Regions from separate parts of the Cobetia sp. 14N.309.X.WAT.E.A4 genome, predicted to be linked through region 3. Evidence: predicted binding sites of a transcription regulator. Region 3 holds the regulator's gene; each other region holds the start of a gene.
The links. Region 3 encodes FNR, which switches genes on or off when oxygen is low (the NO sensors DNR and NnrR bind a similar motif). Its sites were predicted from a motif close to TTGATNTANATCAA; they were not measured.
Positions count from the first base shown of each region.

Region 1: the regulator FNR is predicted to act here: its motif matches at 2,843-2,856, upstream of OW493_RS02240 (OmpW family outer membrane protein).
Region 2: the regulator FNR is predicted to act here: its motif matches at 2,521-2,534, upstream of clpB (ATP-dependent chaperone ClpB).
Region 4: the regulator FNR is predicted to act here: its motif matches at 2,008-2,021, upstream of adhP (alcohol dehydrogenase AdhP).

Region 1 covers NZ_JAPNXT010000001.1:514,162-519,236, reverse strand. The annotation lists gene OW493_RS02255 (cytochrome ubiquinol oxidase subunit I) at 1-317, opposite strand, end outside; gene OW493_RS02250 (lipopolysaccharide kinase InaA family protein) at 874-1,737, shown strand; gene OW493_RS02245 (OmpW family outer membrane protein) at 2,102-2,695, shown strand; gene OW493_RS02240 (OmpW family outer membrane protein) at 2,974-3,678, shown strand; gene OW493_RS02235 (DMT family transporter) at 3,760-4,722, opposite strand; gene OW493_RS02230 (PLP-dependent aminotransferase family protein) at 4,883-5,075, shown strand, end outside.
Region 2 covers NZ_JAPNXT010000013.1:98,923-103,997, forward strand. The annotation lists gene OW493_RS15390 (outer membrane protein assembly factor BamD) at 1-472, opposite strand, end outside; gene rluD (23S rRNA pseudouridine(1911/1915/1917) synthase RluD) at 579-1,532, shown strand; gene pgeF (peptidoglycan editing factor PgeF) at 1,572-2,351, shown strand; gene clpB (ATP-dependent chaperone ClpB) at 2,679-5,075, shown strand, end outside.
Region 3 covers NZ_JAPNXT010000002.1:114,461-119,535, reverse strand. The annotation lists gene OW493_RS03865 (cbb3-type cytochrome c oxidase subunit I) at 1-496, shown strand, start outside; gene OW493_RS03860 (cbb3-type cytochrome c oxidase subunit II) at 493-1,152, shown strand; gene OW493_RS03855 (hypothetical protein) at 1,149-1,427, shown strand; gene fnr (fumarate/nitrate reduction transcriptional regulator Fnr) at 1,784-2,533, shown strand; gene OW493_RS03845 (fatty acid cis/trans isomerase) at 2,631-5,075, opposite strand, start outside.
Region 4 covers NZ_JAPNXT010000002.1:357,736-362,810, reverse strand. The annotation lists gene OW493_RS04855 (pyridoxamine 5'-phosphate oxidase family protein) at 134-625, shown strand; gene adhP (alcohol dehydrogenase AdhP) at 823-1,851, opposite strand; gene OW493_RS04845 (aldehyde dehydrogenase family protein) at 2,122-3,642, opposite strand; gene OW493_RS04840 (response regulator transcription factor) at 4,082-4,888, shown strand; gene OW493_RS04835 (Nramp family divalent metal transporter) at 4,939-5,075, opposite strand, start outside.

The sequences.
Region 1 (5,075 bases), on a different contig from region 3:
AAGGCCACCAGGCCCTCGATGGCCAGCGGCGCACCGAAGATGTCGCCGACGTAATGCGAGTAATAGGCCCAGTTGGTGCCGAACTGGAACTCCATCGTCAGGCCGGTGGCGACACCGAGCGCGAAGTTGATGCCGAACAGCTTGCCCCAGAACTTGGTCATGTCCTGGTAGACCTGCTTGCCGGTCATCACATACAGGGATTCCATGATGGCCAGCAGGAAGGCCATGCCGATGGTCAACGGGACGAACAGGAAGTGATAGAGCGCGGTCATGCCAAACTGGAACCGCGACAGCTCCACTACGGTATCGGAGATCATGTCTAACCCCTTTGCGATAAGACGAACGGCCAGACTGCCGTCTCTGCATGCGCTTGCCACCGACGTCGGGGGCAGTCTCCCCCCCCGACTCCCGCCGGAAAGCGCACAGGCAATGGCACCGTGGTACCAAGACCTTGGTCGGACATTCTCTGCCCTCTCGCGACAGGCTCCAGATGACAGGTTGTCGCAGCCGCACTCCGGCAAGCGCCGCCTGCGGGGATCGCAAGCCCATGAGCTGACAGCGGAAACGTCCATGGCCCGCATCATTGCTGGGCTGGCGCGCAGTGGACCGCCAGCGGCCTCTCAACGCTCTTCCTGCGCACCTGCGCGACACCTGCGACCTTCCACCACACGCCACAGAGCACGGGCCTGCACGACAGCAGCCATGCACGGCTCGGACAATCCTGCGACGCGTGTTGAATGCGCAGACACAGGAGTTGCCGATCAGCGACTATCACTTCACCAGCAGGCTAACTATCATAGGGCGATCCATCGCTGGGTCCTGCGGCAGGGATTGCCCGTGACCCACCTCCCCTCTTTCGCTCGTGAACTTGCCATGACCTCCTTTTCCCGCCACTCCCTGTCCAGCGCCTCTCGGGGCCCACGTGCCACGGCGCCCCGTGGCCATGCCGACTACTGTGACCCCGCCCTGGGGAATCTGCTGGATTACCACGGCCTGAACCGGTTCGAGGCCCTGTGGCACGTGGCCGCCCAGGACGTTGATGCCCCTAACCGTGAGCGCGGAGGCACCTCGACGGTCTCGCTGCTCACTCTCGAGGACGAGCAGGGCCAGACACATCGCCTCTACCTCAAGCGCCAGACCAACCATCTGGGCCGCAGCCTGTCACGCCCACTGGGCGAGCCGACCTTCTCGCGCGAGTGGCGTGCCATCCGCCACTATCACGCGCTGGGCATTCCTTCGGTGGATGCCGGCTGGTATGGCGAGCGCCGCACCGGCAAGGAGTGGCGCGCCATCCTGATCACCTTCGATCTCGACGGCCGCGATGATCTGGACCACTGGCATGCACGCTGGCCGGCGCTGGACGATACCCGACGCACGCAAGTCATCACTGCCAGCGCACGTCTCGTGCGACAGATTCATCAGGCCGGCATGATGCACGGCTGCCTGTTCCCCAAGCATCTGTTCCTCAGCCGCCCACAGCCCGCCGCCGACGGTACCAGCGCCATGCAGGAACAGATGGATGCCGTCATCATCGACCTGGAGAAGACCCGACGCTTCGTGCTGCGCCGTCACGAGTGCCAGCGCGACCTCTACGTGTTGTGGCGCCGCCTCAAGGCCTGGCAGGCAGCGGAGTGGCGAGAGTTTCTGGCCGTCTACCTCGACTGTCCCGCGCAGAGTGACGAGGTCAGTCGATGGCTCAACGAGCTTGAAGCACGTGCCCAGCGCAAGCGTCGCTGAATTCCCACACTGGTGGGCGCATCACGCATTGCGTAGCATGCGCTCACCTCACGAGCCGCCTACGACCAACGTCTCATGAATCTGTCGTGAAAATGAACGGCCCTGTCGCTGTCCTGCGCCACCTCCAGTCTCATCCTCGAGACATGCACCTTTTCTGAAATAATCGGTAACATCCGCTAACAAGACGTCAAATATGTTTTCAAACATTGTTCTAAAAAAATGCTTGCCAAAAAGAACAGTGTTTTTTATAGTTCATCTCGTCCCCTGAACAAGGCAGCCTTGCCACACTCGGTACATCCCCCGAGTTCGCCAGGCACCGCCGACAGGAAGCCCCCGAGGCCACAAGCTTCAAGGAGAACATCACATGAAAACCATCAAGATCCTGACTGCTACCGTCATCGCCGGCACCATGGCAATGGGTGCACAATCTGCACTGGCCTACGGCAAGGGCGACATCTTCCTGCGCGGCGGCGTTGCCAAGGTCGACGGCAAGAGCAACAACGGCAATGGCCTGATCGCCAAGGATGAATCCGGTTTCGCCGGCTCCGTGGGCTACATGTTCCACGACAACCTGGCAGTTGCTCTGCAGTCCACTGAAGCATTCAGCACCGACTGGAAAAACAGCGACGGTGGCTTCGATCAGATGCCGATCAACCTGATGCTGCAGTACTACCCGCTGGGCGGTACCGAAGCTCGCGTTCAGCCTTACGCTGGCGTCGGCCTGAACTACACCCACTTCTCCGGTGAGTCTGCCGGTGGCCAGAGCATGGACATCGACGACAGCTACGGCGCTGCTGCCGAGCTGGGTGTTGACCTCAACATCAACGAATCCTGGGCCGTCAATGGCTTCGCTCGTTACGCTGACGTCAAGGCCGACACCAAGATCAACGGCCAGGACGTGAACGACACCGAGCTGGACCCGGTCACCGTCGGTGCCGGTGTCACCTACCGCTTCTAAGTGCTGAAACACGCACTGACGAGCCGCGCCGAGCCATGACGCATCAGGGGTGATCCCCTTGCCTCATTGACGACGCACAAGAACGCCGCAGGCCTCAGGGCCTGCGGCGTTCTTGCATGCGCGGACAGTCGGCGAGACAGACGGAACTTGATTTGAATCAAGTGTGACGGACCCTTGTCGTACATGACGGCAAACCCTTGTCATGGATCAATTTTTCGGCGACATGAGCTCCTAGACTGACATCTCCTTTCTCACCCCCTGTCACTTCGGGAGCGAACATGTCAGCCGCACAGTCCTTCTTGCCCTTCTCCTTCTGCCGGTCCTCTTCACGCCCGCTGCGCATGGCGGCGATCACGGCCGCGCTCACGCTGACTGCCACGTCGGCTGTCGCTGCGCCGTTCTCGTCGACCGCCTCAGGCCTCGAGAACCTCGATTATGGTGCCGGCCAGTTCTGGACGCGTGCGGGTGTCGCCAAGGTCTCGCCTAAGAGCGACAACGGTCGCATCGATGCCATCGGTGCCGACGTGGACGTCGATGATGACAGCGCCTTCGCCTTCACTCTGGGGTATCGCTTCACCGATACCCTGGGGATCGAGCTGCTGGCCGCGCAGAATTTCGAGCATGACATCTCGCTGAACGGCCAGAAGGCCGGCTCCGTCGATCATCTGCCACCGACCCTGACACTGCAGTACTACCCCCTCGGTGGACGTGACTCCCGCATCCAGCCGTACATCGGTGCAGGCGTCAATTACACCCACTTCTCCGACGAAACCCTCGATGACGGCACCAAGCTCGAGATGGATGACAGCTGGGGCGCGGCCGCACAGATCGGTGTCGACCTGGTCATCAATGAGCATTGGGCGGCCAACGTCGCTGCCTGGTATCTGGCTATCGATTCCGATGTCACCGTGGCGGGCAGCGTCAACGACAAGGTCGAGATCGACCCGATCGTGACCATGGCCGGTATCAGCTATCGCTTCTGAGTCGCGCATCTGACTGGCCACTGACGACAACGCCCCGCCAGCCCATCACGGGCCGGCGGGGCGTTGTGCTTTCAGGGTGAATCAGCGCGAGGCGGCCTGCCCGCTGCTCGGTGCCGACGTCTCGGGCGCTGACGGCGACGTGTCGTCAGCCGGCGCCCTGGCTACCTTGCCCGGACGGGGGCGATCCAGCACCAGTCCCAGCACGACCAGCGCCGCTCCCACCATCATCAAGGCGGTCCACTGCTCATCGAACAGCCACCAGGCCATCAGCGCGGCACACGGTGGCACCAGGAAGAAGGTACGTGCGACCTGGTGGGCCTCGCCACGTTCGAGCATCAGCATCAGCAACCAGATGGCACCCACCGAGATGGCGATCACCAGCCAGGCGAGGGTCAGCAGCAGACGAGGCGTCGGGTCGAAGGCGAAGCTACCTACGCTGCTGGCTGCGATGAGGAAGACACAGCCCGCTCCCAGATACTGGAATACCAGCCCCTCCACCAGCCCCATCCGACCACCGACACGCTTCTGCCACAGCGTCGAGCTGGACACGCCGATGAGCGCCACCAGACACCACAGCAGGCCGATCATCGGCCACTCGAGCGTGGCGCTTGCGGCGCCTGCCCCCTGAAGCACGCCCGCCCCCAGCACCAGACTGACGCCAATCGCGCCACACCCCAGCCCCAGCCACTGCCTGGCGCCCAGACGGATACCGAACAGCGGCAGTGACAGCGCAGCCGTCACCAGAGGGTGCAGGCTGACCAGCAAGGCCGTCAGCCCCGCGGGCAGCCCGGCCTTGACCGCCGCGAACACGCCACCCAGATAGGCGCCGTGCAACAGCATGCCGATGCCCATCTGAGCCAGCTTGTCATGGCGCTGCCCCCACTGGCGCGGCTTGCGGCGTATCCACAGGATCAGCCCCAGCACCGGCAGTACCAGCAGACTGCGCACCAGCAGCAGCGTGAAAGGCTCAGCATCCAGGGTGCCGAAACGTGCGGCGATGAACCCGGTGGCGAACAGGAAGACGAAGGTCAACGGCATCCACATCAGATTGACTCCATAGCACGAGAGACGGGACCTCACTGTCCCGAGGAGCGCTCACACCGAGCGCGTCATGCATCGCCGGCGTGATGTGACATGAGCTTGCCGCGAAGGCACCAGGGGATACAAGATACAGAGAATGGCTTTTTCAGGGGATACAGTCCGCATGAGTGGCACTCAAGACCTCCCATCAGCGCCGCGCTACCAACAGCTGGCGACGCGCTTGAAAGCCGAGCTGGCCACGGGGCAACTCGTCCCCGGACAACGGCTGCCCTCATTGCGCCGCCAGGCGGCCCTGTCAGGACTGGGACTCAACAGCGTGATCCGCGCCTATGGCGAGCTGGAATCCGCCGGCTTCC
Region 2 (5,075 bases), on a different contig from region 3:
CGTAGGTGCTGTTGGGGAAGCGGCGCACCAGCTCGCCGAAGTCGACGTAGGCGTCCCGCGTCGCACCGAGATCCCGCTTGGAGATGTCGATCAGGTCCAGCGATTCTAGGCTGAAGCGCCCTGCACTATAGGCTGCCAGTCCACGCATGTAGTAGGCATAATCGACCTGCGGGTGGTCCGGGTGCAGCCGAATGAAGCGGCTGGCCGCCGCGCGTGCGGCTTCCCAGTTGTCCACCTGGTAGTAGGCGTAGATCAGCTCCAGCTGCGACTGTTCGGCATAGCTGCCGAACGGGAAGCGAGTATCCAGTGCTTCAAGTTGCTGCACGGCGGAGTTGAAGCGGCTGGTATCCAGGGAAACCTGAGCCTGACGGTACAGCTCCTGCTCCTGAAGATCCGGTGCCGGCTCGTTGGACGCACAGCCGACCAGCAAGGTGCTGGCCAGGGCGAAGGCAGTCAAGGGAAGGGCGCGCATCGGTTTCCTCATCTCGGGCAATCCATGGCGGGCATGCTAGAATCCGCCGATCCGCACTCACTATAAAGCAAAGGCCCTTTCCTGCGAAACGGCCTCAGAGAGCAATATGGCAGACACCATCAACCGCGAAGAGCGGATCCCGGAGGCGATGATTGGCATGCGCCTTGATCAGGCCTGCGCCGAGATCTTCTCCGACTATTCCCGCGAGCGCCTCAAGCACTGGATCAAGACCGGTGCCTTGACCCTCGACGGTGCCGCCGTCAAACCCCGCGAGAAGGTCTATGGCGGTGAACGTCTGGCCCTGACCGCCGAGCTTGAAGAAGAAGTCAGTCATGGCCCCGAGGACATCGAGCTCGAGATCGTCTTCGAGGATGACGACGTGCTGGTCATCAACAAGGAGCACGGCATGGTCGTGCACCCGGGGGCCGGCAATCCGGATGGCACGCTGCTCAACGCCATCCTGCACCATTGTCCGGGTAATGCCATGCTGCCGCGTGCCGGGATCGTGCATCGTCTCGACAAGGACACCAGTGGCCTGATGGTGGTCGCCAAGTCGCTGACCGCCCAGGCGGACCTGGTCGAGCAGCTGCAGGCGCGTACCGTGTCTCGCGAGTACGATGCCGTCGTGACCGGGGTGCTGACGGCGGGCGGTACCGTGGATGCGCCCATCGGGCGTCACCCCAAGGATCGCAAGCGTCAGGCCGTGACCCATAGCGGCAAGATGGCGATCACGCATTTTCGCGTGGTGGAGCGCTTCCGGGGTCATACCCATATCCGCTGCAAGCTGGAAACCGGGCGTACCCACCAGATCCGTGTGCACATGGCGCACCAGCGCTATCCGCTGATCGGGGACCCGGTCTACGGAGGCCGTCTGAAGCTTCCGCCGGGGGCCAGTGATCCGCTCAAGGAGCTGCTGCGTCAGTTCCCGCGTCAGGCGCTGCATGCCCGTCGCCTCGCCTTCATCCACCCGATCTCGGGCAAGGAAGTCGAATTCCGCGCCGAGATGCCGGGTGACATGCTGGTCTTGATCGACTATCTCAAGGAAGACATCGCCCGCTGAGGGGCTCGGTTCGCGTATCCCATCGCGCCAGGAGAGGTTATGCACGACGACAGTCTACGCCCGACCCTGATTCTGCCGGACTGGCCAGCCCCCAGTCCGGTGCAGGCCTTCGTGACCACGCGTGAGAGTGGCCCGAGTCAGGGGCCATACGCTGGCTTCAATCCGGCGCGGCATGTCGGGGATGATCCGGCGATGGTCGCGCGGGTGCGTGATCTGCTCGCGGCGGAGGTCGATGATGGTCGTCCACTGGCGTGGCTGGATCAGGTGCATGGGACTCAGGTGGTGGATGCCTTTGACGTCTGTCACGCCGATGAGCGCCATGAGGCGGTGCCACCACGTGCTGACGCCTGCATCAGTACCGGTACGGGGCAGGCCTGCGTGGTGATGACGGCGGACTGCCTGCCGGTGCTGTTCTGTGATCGTCAGGGGACGCGGGTCGGGGTGGCGCATGCGGGCTGGCGTGGCCTGGTGGAAGGTGTGCTGGAAGCCACTGTCGCCCGCCTGGGAGATGACCCGGGCGAGCTGATGGCCTGGCTGGGCCCGGCGATCTCCAATGCCCAGTTCGAGGTCGGCCCCGAGGTGCGTGACGCCTTCATCGCGGATCTCCCCGAGGCCGACGACGCCTTCGAATCCAGTCCCTACCGGCTGGGCCACTATATGGGCGACCTCTACAAGCTGGCTCGTCTGCGGCTGGAGCGTGCCGGTGTCGGCCATGTCAGTGGCGGTCACTTCTGCACCGCCTCGGAATCGCGCTTCTACTCCCATCGCCGTGATGATGGCGTGACGGGGCGAATGGCCACGGTGATCTGGTTACGCTGATAGCATGAAGTGGAGACCTGGCCGCCGCGATGCACCGACGCTCGGCAAGCCGAAAGACAAAAGCGCCCCGTTGACCTGATCACTCAGGTTGGCGGGGCGCTTTTCCGTGTCGAGCGAAAGCCCCTGGCGACATCTTCAGGCGCTGAGGGCCAACCTGCTGCAGGGGAACCTGATCTGGATCATGCTTCGCGGACAACATGCTGCGTTGCCGCAAATCACGCCTTGAAAGCGACCTCCCAGCCCCCCATCTCTAGGGTTAGATACGAAATGTTACAGGCGAAGCTCCTGAGAAGAGGAGTACCGCCATGACTCTCAGGAGAAGGCACCATGCGCATCGACAAACTCACCAGCAAGCTGCAGAACGCGCTTGCGGATGCCCAGTCGCTCGCCGTCGGGCGAGGCCACAATGAAATCCATCCCCAGCACCTGCTGCTGGCCCTGCTGGAGGACCGCGATGGCGGTCTCAAGGCGTTGGTCAACAAGGCGGGCGGTGATGCCACCAGCTTGATGAGCGGGCTCAAGCGTCAACTGGATGACCTGCCCACCGTGTCCCAGTTCGACGGCAATGTCGCGCCTTCCCAGGCGCTCGGCAAGCTTCTGAATCTGGCCGACCGCGAAGCCCAGAAACGCGGCGATCAATACATCGCTTCCGAGCTCGCGCTGCTGGCCGCGCTGGAGCTGGGCGGTGATCTTGGCAAGTTGTTCACCTCCTCGGGCATCAAGAAGCCCGCCCTGACCTCCGCCATCGATGCACTGCGCGGTGGCGAGGCGGTGGGAGATGCCGACGCCGAGAACAATCGCGAGGCACTCAACAAGTACACGATGGACCTCACCCAGCGTGCGCGCGACGGCAAGCTCGACCCGGTGATCGGGCGTGACGAGGAGATTCGTCGCACGATTCAGGTCCTTCAGCGTCGCACCAAGAACAACCCGGTGCTGATCGGTGAGCCCGGTGTCGGCAAGACCGCCATCGTCGAGGGGCTGGCCAGCCGTATCGTCAATGGCGAGGTGCCGGAAGGCCTCAAGAACAAGCGTGTGCTGTCTCTCGACATGGGCTCGCTGCTGGCGGGGGCCAAGTTCCGCGGTGAGTTCGAGGAGCGCCTCAAGTCCGTCCTCAAGGAGCTGTCGCAGGAAGAAGGCCAGGTCATCCTGTTCATCGATGAGCTGCACACCATGGTCGGCGCGGGCAAGGCCGAGGGCGCGATGGATGCCGGCAACATGCTCAAGCCGGCACTGGCGCGTGGCGAGCTGCACTGTGTCGGTGCCACCACGCTTGATGAGTATCGCCAGTACATCGAGAAGGATGCCGCGCTGGAACGTCGTTTCCAGAAGGTGCAGGTGGATCAGCCCAGCGAGGAGGACACCATCGCCATCCTGCGTGGCTTGAAGGAACGCTACGAGGTGCACCATGGGGTGGATATCACTGACAGTGCGATCATTGCGGCCGCGCGCCTCTCATCGCGCTACATCACGGACCGTCAGCTGCCGGACAAGGCGATCGACCTGATCGATGAAGCCGCGTCACGCATCCGCATGGAGCTGGACTCCAAGCCGGAGGAGATGGACCGTCTCGACCGCCGTCTGATCCAGCTCAAGATGGAGCGTGAAGCCCTCAAGAAGGAGACCGACGAAGCGGCACTCAAGCGTCTCGGCGCGCTTGAGGACCAGATCGCGGAGCTGGAACGCGAATATGCCGATCTCGATGAGGTCTGGAAGGCCGAGAAGGCCAGTATCCAGGGGGCAGCGCAGTTCAAGGCCGAACTGGAACAGGCGCGTATCGATCTGGAACAGGCGCGGCGTGCCGGCGACCTCAGCCGCATGTCGGAACTGCAGTACGGCGTGATTCCGGGGCTCGAGAAGCAGATCAGCGAAGCCGGCGAAGGCGAGGCGGATACCTCCGCCCACGTGCTGCTGCGCTCCAATGTCACCGAGGAGGAGATTGCCGAGGTCGTCTCGCGCTGGACCGGCATTCCGGTCTCCAAGATGCTCGAAGGCGAGCGCGACAAGCTGCTGCGCATGGAAGAGGCGCTGCACGAGAAGGTGATCGGTCAGGATGAGGCGGTGATCGCGGTGGCCAATGCGGTGCGTCGCTCACGCGCCGGGCTGTCCGATCCGAATCGCCCCAACGGCTCCTTCCTGTTCCTCGGCCCGACCGGGGTCGGCAAGACGGAGCTCTGCAAGTCGCTGGCCAGCTTCCTGTTCGATACCGAAGAGGCGATGGTGCGCATCGACATGTCCGAGTTCATGGAGAAGCACTCGGTGGCTCGTCTGATCGGCGCGCCTCCCGGCTATGTCGGCTATGAAGAGGGTGGCTATCTGACCGAGGCCGTGCGTCGCAAGCCGTACTCCGTGCTGTTGCTCGATGAGGTCGAGAAGGCGCATCCGGATGTCTTCAACATCCTGCTGCAGGTATTGGAAGATGGCCGCCTGACCGATGGGCAGGGGCGTACCGTCGACTTCCGCAATACCGTGATCGTGATGACCTCGAATCTGGGGTCCGAGATGATCCAGCGCATGAGCGGTCTCAATGGCGAGCTGGCGGACGAGGAAGACACGCAAGAGAGTGTCGGTCGCAAGGCGGCCTTCCAGTACGACGACATGAAGACGGCGGTCATGGAAGTCGTGGGCAATCACTTCCGGCCGGAGCTGATCAACCGCATCGATGAAGTGGTGGTCTTCCACGCGTTGGGGCAGGCGCAGATCGCCTCCATCGCCGGCATTCAG
Region 3 (5,075 bases):
GCTCTTTCTGGCCATCAGCGTGATAGAGCATGTGGCACTGTCCATCGCTCCGCTCAACGACATGACCTTCAGCGCCGCCGGCAGCCTCTCGCCGGCCGGCACACTGGGCGTCATCGGTCTGGTCAGCGTGCTCATGCTCTACCGTGTGCGGCTGCCTGAAGCACCCTCGGCGCTGATCATGACCCACGCCTGGCTGGCCATCGCCGGCACGTTGCTCTGCATCGCTGCCAGCTGGACCACCACCCTGCTGCAGGGCAGCCTGTGGCATGCCGTAGACGCAGAGGGACAACCGCTGCACTCCCTCGCCGACGTCCTGGCGGTGGCTCGCCCGCCGATGCTGATGACGCTGGTGGGGCTGAGTTGCTGGGCACTCGGCCTGCTGCTGATGGCAGCGTATCTCCTGCGCGCCTCCCGCCGTCCCATCACGCGCCCCTCTACCCAGCGCGCTCATCACCACATCGGGGATTCACACGCTCGGGGGAGGACACCGGCATGAGACACGTACTGCTCGAACGGCATCCGGGCCTGATGGCCGCGCTCTGCGTGATGGCGGCAAGTGTCGGCGCGCTGGCCCAGTTGCTGCCTCTGGGGTTTCAGGAGGCAGGGCAAGAAGTGACACCGCTGGATGCGCTGGCGCTGGAGGGACAGCGCCTTTACCTGCGGGAAGGCTGCCAGCAATGCCATACCCGAATGGTGCGGGATCTGCCGGGAGACCAGGCGCGCCATGCAAGCCGGGACGCCGCCTCCCGCCACCTCATGGAGCGACCGGCCCTGTGGGGCAACGCTCGTCAAGGCCCTGACCTGAGCCGCCTCCCGGCGGAACATGATGAGGCCTGGCAACGCCTGCACCTGTACTCGCCGCGCCACAAGGTGGCGGATTCCAGCATGCCGGCCTACCCCTGGCTGTTCGAGCACGCCCTGAGCGGCGAGGGTGTCGCCGAGCGCATGCAGGCCCTGCAGACGCTTGGCGTACCCTACCGAGACGACGAGATCCTCGCGGCGCCCGCCCAGGTACGCGGCAAGGCCGAGGCGACCGCTCTGCTGGCCTATCTTCAACAGACGGATCCCCCTCGGCACTCATCCGCGACAGCACCCGACCCGACAGGGGAGACACTCGCCACACTGACACTGACGACAGGAGCTGCACCATGAACCTGCTGGCAAACGTCGATCTGCCACTGTTCTGGCAGGCATGGATCAGCATGCTCACGCTGGGCAGCCTGGCCTTCTGCACGCTGTTGCTTGTCGGGCTTCGCTCGCGCAGCACCTCACCCGATGATGACCTGCAGGGAGATGGGCCAGGCGACGAACACCGCATTGACGGCACCCCTCAGCCGGACAGGCCGCTGCCGCTGGTCTGGAGTCTGCTGTTTCTGCTCACACTGCTGGTCAGCATGGGGCAGATCGTCATGTCCTTGAGTGGATGATGTCACCTGGCTCTCCCGAGTCGGATGAGGCAGGGCGTCGCAACCTGCCCCTTCGGGAGGTTCTGCGTCTAGAGTCATGCAGGACATCACGACACAATCAGAATTATCTAATATAATGCGCGCGATTCACGGAGCACTTCACATCCCGCCCCACAGGACGGGAACCCGTTCTGGGAAGTGCGCCTGACAGGTATCATTGACGGACAGCACCGACAGGCAGCAGCGACTCAGTCCATGAGGATGCTGCCTCTCCGTACAGGACCATGGAATCGCCCTGTACCAGGTGTCGCACCCGGACACCCCCACCCGAAACCCGCTCCCCACGAGTTTCGGCGTAATGCCCCAGGAGAGTCACCATGACGGCCCAGACAACGGCATCCCATCGATTGCGTGCGCATGAAGCACGCTGTCAGACCTGCTCGCTCAGCTCACTGTGTCTGCCGCTGGCACTGAACATGGAAGCCATCGACCAGTTCGACTCCATCATTCGGCGCCGCGCGCCGCTCAGAAAGGGCGAGGTTCTCTTCACCCAGGGCGAGCCCTTCGACTGCGTCTTCACGGTGCGCTCAGGCAGCCTGAAACAGATCAACACCGAGAACAGTGGCACGGAGCAGCTCACCGGTTTCTTCCTGCCCAGCGAGCTGGCTGGACTGGATGCCATCGACAGCAATGCCTACCCCGGCAGCGCCGTGGCACTCGAGACCACGACCGTGTGCGAGATTCCCTTCGATCGCCTCGATGCGCTTTCCGCCCAACTGCCGGAACTGCGCACCCAGCTGTTCAAGAGCCTGAGCAAGGAGCTGCATGAGGATCGTCGGATGATGATGCTGCTGTCGCGCAAGACGGCAGATGAGCGCCTGGCCAGCTTCCTGGTCAACCTCTCTCAGCGCTTCCGTCGCCGCGGCTATTCGCCATACAGTTTCCGTCTTTCCATGTCCCGCGCCGACATCGGCAATTACCTGGGACTGGCCGTGGAAACCATCAGCCGTATCCTGACGCGTTTCCAGGCTCAGGGGCTGGTGGATATCCAGGCGCGCGAGGTCCATATCCTGCACCTGGATGGCCTGATCGAGCTGGCAGAAGGAGAGTGTCAGGGCGGTCGCTGACCCCCGTGATGCCATCTCTCTCACCACGAAGGCCCGCCACATCCTCATGTGGCGGGCCTTCGTGTTTTCCAGACAGCGCCAGGCGGCTCGGAGACGCTCAGCGATTCTGCAGACGGTTGTAATCCAGCAACCCGGCCTCGACGGGACGATCCGAATAATTGGCACGCAGCACGCTGTCCGAGAACTGCCAGAAGCGTGGATCGGTGCGCCGCATTCCGATATCGGCCATCAGCTGTCGATAGTCCGCCTCATCCTTGAGCACGGCGACCCGCCGAGCCAATCCCTGCAGCGACTCGGGTGTCAGATGCCAGAAGGCATTCGGATAATCCCCGGCCACGCCGCGCAGCACATCCAGCGTATCGCGCTCAGGACGCCGATTGGCTTCCTCGTCGAACAGACTGGTGATGTTGGCATGAGCCGAGTTGCGCAGCACGCTGAACAACTGTGGGTGCTCGCTTCCCTCACGTTCCAGCGCAATGATGGTGACTTCCGGCAGCAGGCTGGCCGCCAGACCACTCACCTCGCTCAAGGCCTTCAATTCGCGGCGCACGGCATCATCCTCCAGCGTCTCCAGGCTACGCTCGTGGACAAGTTCCGGCGCCAGGCGCTCGCGCAGGCGGCGCATCAGCCCAATGCGCGCCTTCTCCGGTGAGGAAAGCTCTCCCGGTGTCCAGACGATATCGCTCGGGGCATCAAACTGGGGCGGCTTCTTGAACAGCAGCTTTTCCAGCCCAGAATCCACATCCTGATACCAGCTGTCATGCACTGCCTGACGCTCGCCGGCAGGCAGAAGCGCCAGCAGGTTGTTCTCGCCTTCCATGCGCAGGAAGTCCATGTACAGGCGCGTGGTCAGCTGGTGGCCGAGGTTGCCATAGACATCGAAGCCGGCCACCAGCAGGTAATGGATGCGCTCAAGCATCGGGTAATCGATCACCCAGGCCGTCTTGGGCACATTGCCGACCAGCCCTTTCATCACGGCAGCGTTGTCGAAGTGACGATAGACCGTCAGGGCGGCATTGGGGTTGTGATCGCCACCCTCGCCGCCTTGCCAGCCGCTGCCGTCCCACAACAGCTGCATGTCGAGACGCAGATTGCCGTCCTCGTAGGCCTGCATCATCAGCTTTTGCTTGGCCTGCAGATAGGCCTGCTGCTTGCGCTCGAACTTGATCCACGAGGAGATGGGCAATGCATTGCTGCTCTGCTCGGCAGGCAGGCTGAGATTCTCGCCCTCCCGTGCCAGGGTGCGCTCGACCTGCGGCAGGCTGAACAGTGATGGATCGGTGAAACTGACCCAGAAGTGGTCATTGATGACGTCCACGGCCACCTGGCCACGACAGACCGGCCCCTTGATGAAGCCCATGATGGTGTTCTGCGATTCATCCAGCATGAAGCGGTAACGTGACTCGGCAGGGATCGCCTCGAACGTCAGGAAGGGATTGGACGCCGTCTTGAGGTCATAGCCAGGCAGGTCATCCACCGTATAGTCCGGCGCGAGGAACAGCGACTGCCAGCGCTCCAGGCGCGCGTCACTCAGCGAATAGGGCAGATGATTCTTGGCCAGGATCGTCGAGCGCTCCTGCCATAGACGGTAATAGACGCGAGGACGCCCGGCCTCGTCATGCGGCATGACGTCACGACCATCTCCGGGATAGGCGGCGTAGGGAGCGTCATAGGGGCGGCGCGAGGAGATGCGCTGGATGGGCTCGCCGGGCGGCGTACTGGAGCGCACCAGCGAGAAGAAGATCGGCCGGCCATTGGCTCCCTTGACCTCGGGGAAGTAGAGGTGCGTCAGGAACAGGTGCTCGTAGATGTAGCGACTCATCAGCCGCTGCTTGAGGCTGTCACCATTGAGGAAGGCTTCCACCTGCTGAATCCGTGGCACCAGGACCTCAGACACCGGGCGCACCTCGGTCATCGGCGAGCCCTGCGCCAACCAGTTGACCAGCGTACGGTGCTCCTCATCACTGATCTGCGGCAGCGCATACGGCATGCCCCAGTCCGGATGATCTTCCGCGAAGGCATCATAGCGCTCGATGGGCGCGCACACCTGACTGCGATTGAGCGACAGATCGAAGCGGTCTTCCGGCAGCAGGCCTTCCTCCGTCACCGGCAGGGGTTGCTTGCGCTTCTGGCTCAGCGAGCGGAACAGCACACTGCCTTCCAGATTGGCGAGCGCCGAGTCGTTGCGCTCGTTGAGCACCGGCGAGAAGTTCATGTCACGCCATTCAGCGGTGCTGTCGGCATCCTCGAACAGACGCGTCAGATTGGCCGCCAGCAAGCGGGTGCCGTCATAGACAGGAGCGGGATTGATACCGCGGTCGATCCCGGCCGCCGAGGACATCTTGAGCTGGCACGGGGCGTCATAGCAGCCATGGCAGACCACGCAACGCGTCTCGAGGATCGGTTTGACCTCATCTTCCCAATGCCTCCCCGCCAGACTATCGCCGGACACGACGCGATCGCGTGGCTCGGGCGTCCCGAAACGCGCATCCAGCTGATGCACGGTGACGGCGCTACATCCTCCCAGCAACAGGATGACGAG
Region 4 (5,075 bases), 240 kb from region 3:
ATTCATCAAGTGCTGACTTATCAAGCGAAAGCTTCATCATCATCCCTTGAAGTTGTGAAGTGTCGCTCCAAGGTCTTGATCAACGGCTAGCCAGTCGGATTTTCATTCGCATGAGGCAAAGGAGTGACACACGATGTCGAGCCCGGAGCACAAGCAGAAGATCTGGAAGCTGATCAAGGATGTGAAGGTCGGCATGTTGGTGACGCAGGGTGACGGCATGCCACATGCCCGCCCGATGCATCTGGTGCAGGATGACTACGACGGCACCCTGTGGTTCTTCACGCGAGCCAGTGCCGAGAAGGTGTTTGAAGCAAAGAAGGACAGCGAGGTCTGCCTGAGCTTTTCCGATCAGGATGATGGCGTCTATGTGTCGCTGAGCGGTCATGCCAATCTGCACCGCGATCAGGGCCTGATCGACAAGTTCTGGAATCCGTTCGTGGCCGCCTGGTTCCCGGAAGGCAAGGATGACCCCGATGTCACTCTGCTGGAGGTCAAGGTGCAATCCGGTGAGCACTGGAAGGCCAAGGAGAGCAAGGCGTATCAACTCTATGAGATTGCGCGCGCCAACCTCGACAAGGACCACACCCCGGACATGGGCGAGAACGAGAAATTCGGCACGGTATGAGCAAAAGCCCGAGCTCGTCATGGAGAGCTCTTTGAAGTGCCCGCGTAAGAGTTGACGCACACGGCCATGCCAGATACGACAACGCCAGCCCCGGGGCTGGCGTTGTCGTGTCTGGTCTCCTGCCGCCTGCCGAGTCCTGCCGAATCCTGCAGACCTGTCGTCGGTGGAGAGAGTTCAAGTTCAGGACACTGAACGCCTCAAGACTTCATGTCGAGCACGATGCGCCCCTCGATCTTGCCGTCGATCATGCGCCCGAAGATGTCATTGATGTCCTCGAGCCTGCCGGTCTGAACGGTGGCCGCGACCTTGCCTTCCGCGGCGAAGTCCAGCGCCTCCTGCAGGTCCTGACGCGTGCCGACGATGGAGCCACGCACCGTGATGCCGTTGAGCACCGTGGAGAAGATCGGCAGCGGGAAGTCACCCGGCGGCAGGCCGTTGAGCACCAGGGTACCGCCACGGCGCAGCATGTTCTGGGCCTGATCGAAGGCCTTCGGCGACACCGCCGTCACCAGTGCGCCGTGCGCGCCGCCGATCTCGCGCTTGATGACGGCTGCCGGATCTTCCTTCATGGCATTCACGGTCACGGTGGCCCCCAGACGGCGGGCCAGATCCAGCTTGGCATCATCCACGTCCACCGCCGCCACGTTCAGGCCCATGGCGCGGGCGTACTGCACCGCCATGTGACCCAACCCGCCGATCCCCGAGATCACCACCCACTGACCGGGACGGGTGTCGGTCATCTTGAGCCCCTTGTAGACCGTGACCCCGGCACACAGCACCGGCGCGATCTCCACGAAGCCCACGCTGTCCGGCAGACGCCCCACGTAGCCGGCATCCGCCAGCGTGTACTGGGCAAAGCCGCCATTCACCGAATAGCCGGTGTTCTGCTGGCTCTCGCACAGCGTCTCCCAACCGCCCAGACAATGCTCGCAATGGCCACAGGCCGAGTAGAGCCAGGGCACCCCGACCCGGTCGCCTTCCTTGACGTGGGTCACACCCTCGCCCACCGCCGCGATGGTCCCCACTCCCTCATGTCCCGGGATGAACGGTGGGTTGGGCTTCACCGGCCAGTCACCATGCGCGGCGTGCAGGTCGGTATGACAGACCCCGGAGGCGGCGACCTCGACCAGAATCTCGCCACGCCCCGGTCGTGGTACCGCGACTTCCTCGATCACCAGCGGTGCACCGAATTCACGTACCACGGCGGCTTTCATGCTGTTATCCATGATGGACTCCTCATTCATTGTCGAAAGACGAACCTTGGAAAGGCGAGCCAGAGATCAGGCGGAGAGTGCGATCCCGTCCGGTCGTGAGCGAGGGCCAGTGTTCGCGCACGCCCCGGACCTGCCTCTTCATTGAAACCAGACGCGGTGCTCCCTGCCCTGCGCCAGATCAAGCAAGTCGGATCTGGCGCGGGCATCGAGAGGAATTCCTCGAGGAGGCATCGCGGGAGGTGGATTCAGCGCCACTAGCCTCGGTGGCGCTGACGGTCAGGCCTAGAAGAAGCCGAGCGGATTGATGTCGTAGCTGACCAGCAGGTTCTTGGTCTGCTGGTAGTGTTCCAGTGCCATCTTGTGGGTCTCGCGACCGACACCGGATTTCTTGTAGCCACCGAAGGCGGCATGGGCGGGATACTGGTGGTAGCAGTTGGTCCACACGCGACCGGCCTGGATACCGCGCCCCATGCGGAAGGCGACGTTCATGTCGCGACTCCAGACACCGGCGCCGAGACCGAATTCGGTATCATTGGCGATGGCCAGCGCCTCGGCCTCGTCACGGAAGGTGGTGACGGCGACCACCGGCCCGAAGATCTCCTCCTGGAAGACACGCATGGCGTTGTTGCCCTTCAGCAGGGTCGGCTGGATGTAATAGCCATTGGCCAGCTCGTTCTCCAGCTGCTCGCTGCTGCCGCCGGTGAGCACCTCGGCACCCTCCTCACGGGCGATATCCATGTAGGACATGATCTTGTCGAACTGCTCGCGGGAGGCCTGGGCGCCGACCTGCACGTCGGTATCCAGCGGATTGCCGCGCTTGATGGTCTTCACGCGCTCCATCACACGGGCCATGAAGTCGTCGTAGATGCTTTCCTGGATCAGAGCGCGTGACGGGCAGGTGCACACCTCGCCCTGATTGAAGAACGCCAGCACCAGCCCTTCGGCAGCCTTGTCGATGAACTCGGGCTCGGCATTCATGATGTCGGCGAAGTAGATGTTGGGGGACTTGCCGCCCAGCTCCACCGTGGAGGGAATGATGGTCTCCGCGGCGCACTTGAGGATGTGCGAGCCCACGGGGGTGGAGCCGGTGAAGGCGATCTTGGCGATGCGCTTGCTGGTCGCCAGTGCCTGTCCGGCCTCGGCGCCATAGCCGTTGACGATGTTGAGCACCCCTGCCGGCAGCAGGTCATTGATCAGTTCCGCCAGCACCAGGATCGAGGCCGGGGTCTGTTCCGCCGGCTTGAGCACCACGCAGTTGCCGGCCGCCAGCGCCGGGCCGAGCTTCCAGGCCGCCATCAGGATCGGGAAGTTCCACGGGATGATCTGTCCCACCACCCCCAGCGGCTCGTGGAAGTGATAGGAGACGGTATTGGCATCGATGTCCGCCGCGGTGCCCTCCTGGGAGCGCAGGCAACCGGCGAAGTAGCGGAAGTGATCCGCCGCCAGCGGGATATCGGCGTTCAGCGTCTCGCGCACCGCCTTGCCGTTGTCCCAGGTCTCGGCGACCGCCAGCATCTCGAGATTCTGCTCGATGCGATCCGCGATCCTGAGCAGGATGTTGGAGCGCTCCTGCACCGAGGTCTTGTCCCAGGCGGGGGCTGCCTTGTGGGCGGCGTCCAGCGCGAGATCGATATCTTCCGCACTCGAGCGCGGGATACGGCAGAACACCTCGCCCGTCACCGGGCTGACATTGTCGAAATATTCCCCCTTGACCGGCTCGACGAAGCGACCGCCGATGTAATTGCCGTAGGTGTCCTTGAACGTGACCAGCGCGTCGGCGCTGCCCGGGGAGGCGTAGATCATGGCGAACTCCTGTGGGTCGGATTCACGAGTGGCGCTCGTGATCGACGACCTGTTGTTGTAAGTCACGTGGACAGGAGATGGCGTTCCTGTCCCTCGCCTGACCGTCAACGACTGCATCAATGACTGCATCAAGAACTGCTTGATCAGGCGACCCTCACAGTCTTGTTCACTTGTGGCATTCGCGACATGCGCCCATGGGCGGAAACCGTCTCATCCCTTGGGAGGAGAAAAGGGAGAAACCCGGCAGGCAAGAAAGATGGGACAGGAAGACAGGTGGGGACAGGAAAGACGGGCCATACCGCGAAGGCCGCAAGGCACGACACCACGCCATGACGTTATGCTCAGGGTAGCTATTGTCAGCAAGGTCATGATCAGGAAAGCCATGGCCTGGAACGTCATGACCAGAACATCGCCCGCCAACGACCGGCCAGGAGCCTTCATGTACCGTCTGCTGATCGCGGATGACCATCCGCTGTTCCGTGATGCCATCAGTCGTACCCTGAATCTGGCCGTCGCTGACGGCTCTACGCCAGAATACGAGCTGCTGCAGGCCGCCAGTCTCGAGGAAGCGCTCAGCGTGATCGCTCATCATGCTGACAGCCTCGACCTGCTGCTGCTGGATCTCGACCTGCCCGACAGCCACGGCCTGGAAGGCCTGGCGCGCCTGCGCGAGGAGGCAGACTGGCTGCCGGTGGCGATTCTCTCCGCCCACGAGGCGCGCGAGACGGTACTCGAGGCATTGGCGCTCGGTGCGGTGGGGTATCTGTCCAAGTCGAGTTCGGCGCAGACCCTGCGCGATGCCCTCGCACGCATGCTGGCCGGGGAGGTCTACGTGCCTGCCCAGTTGATGCGCGCTGCGCCGCGTCCAGCGCCGCTCTCAGCATCATCTGCATCTGCATCATCGGCACCAGCATCATCGTTACCAGTGCCACCGCCAGCGCCCCAACTGGCGCCGAGCCTCAGCGATGCTGAATTCGCGCGGCGCTGGCAGACCCTCACCACCAAGCAGCGCGGCGTGCTGGAGCGCATGGTGCTGGGCGAGTCCAACAAGATGATCGCCTGGCAGCTGGGCGTGGCGGAGACCACCGTCAAGTCGCATGTCTCCGCCATCCTGCACAAGCTGGGGGTCGCCAGCCGGGTACAGGCGATCCTGCTGGCCAGCCACGCCCTGCCTGCCGTGTCAGGCCCGAGTGAGGCCTCTGCCGCCCCACGACGCGAAACGCCCCGGTCCAGCGCTCACGAATGAGGCGCGAACCGGGGCGTTGCCCATCAGGTGTCGGGACAGAGTGACTCGCCCTACATCAGCTCCCCGACCAGCACATAGCCATTGAGCAGGATGATGACCGCTGCCACCAGCATGCCGATGGCCGTCACCCAGTGACGATTGACCAGGTCCCCCATCAGGCGGCGATTGGCGGTGAACATCAGCAGCG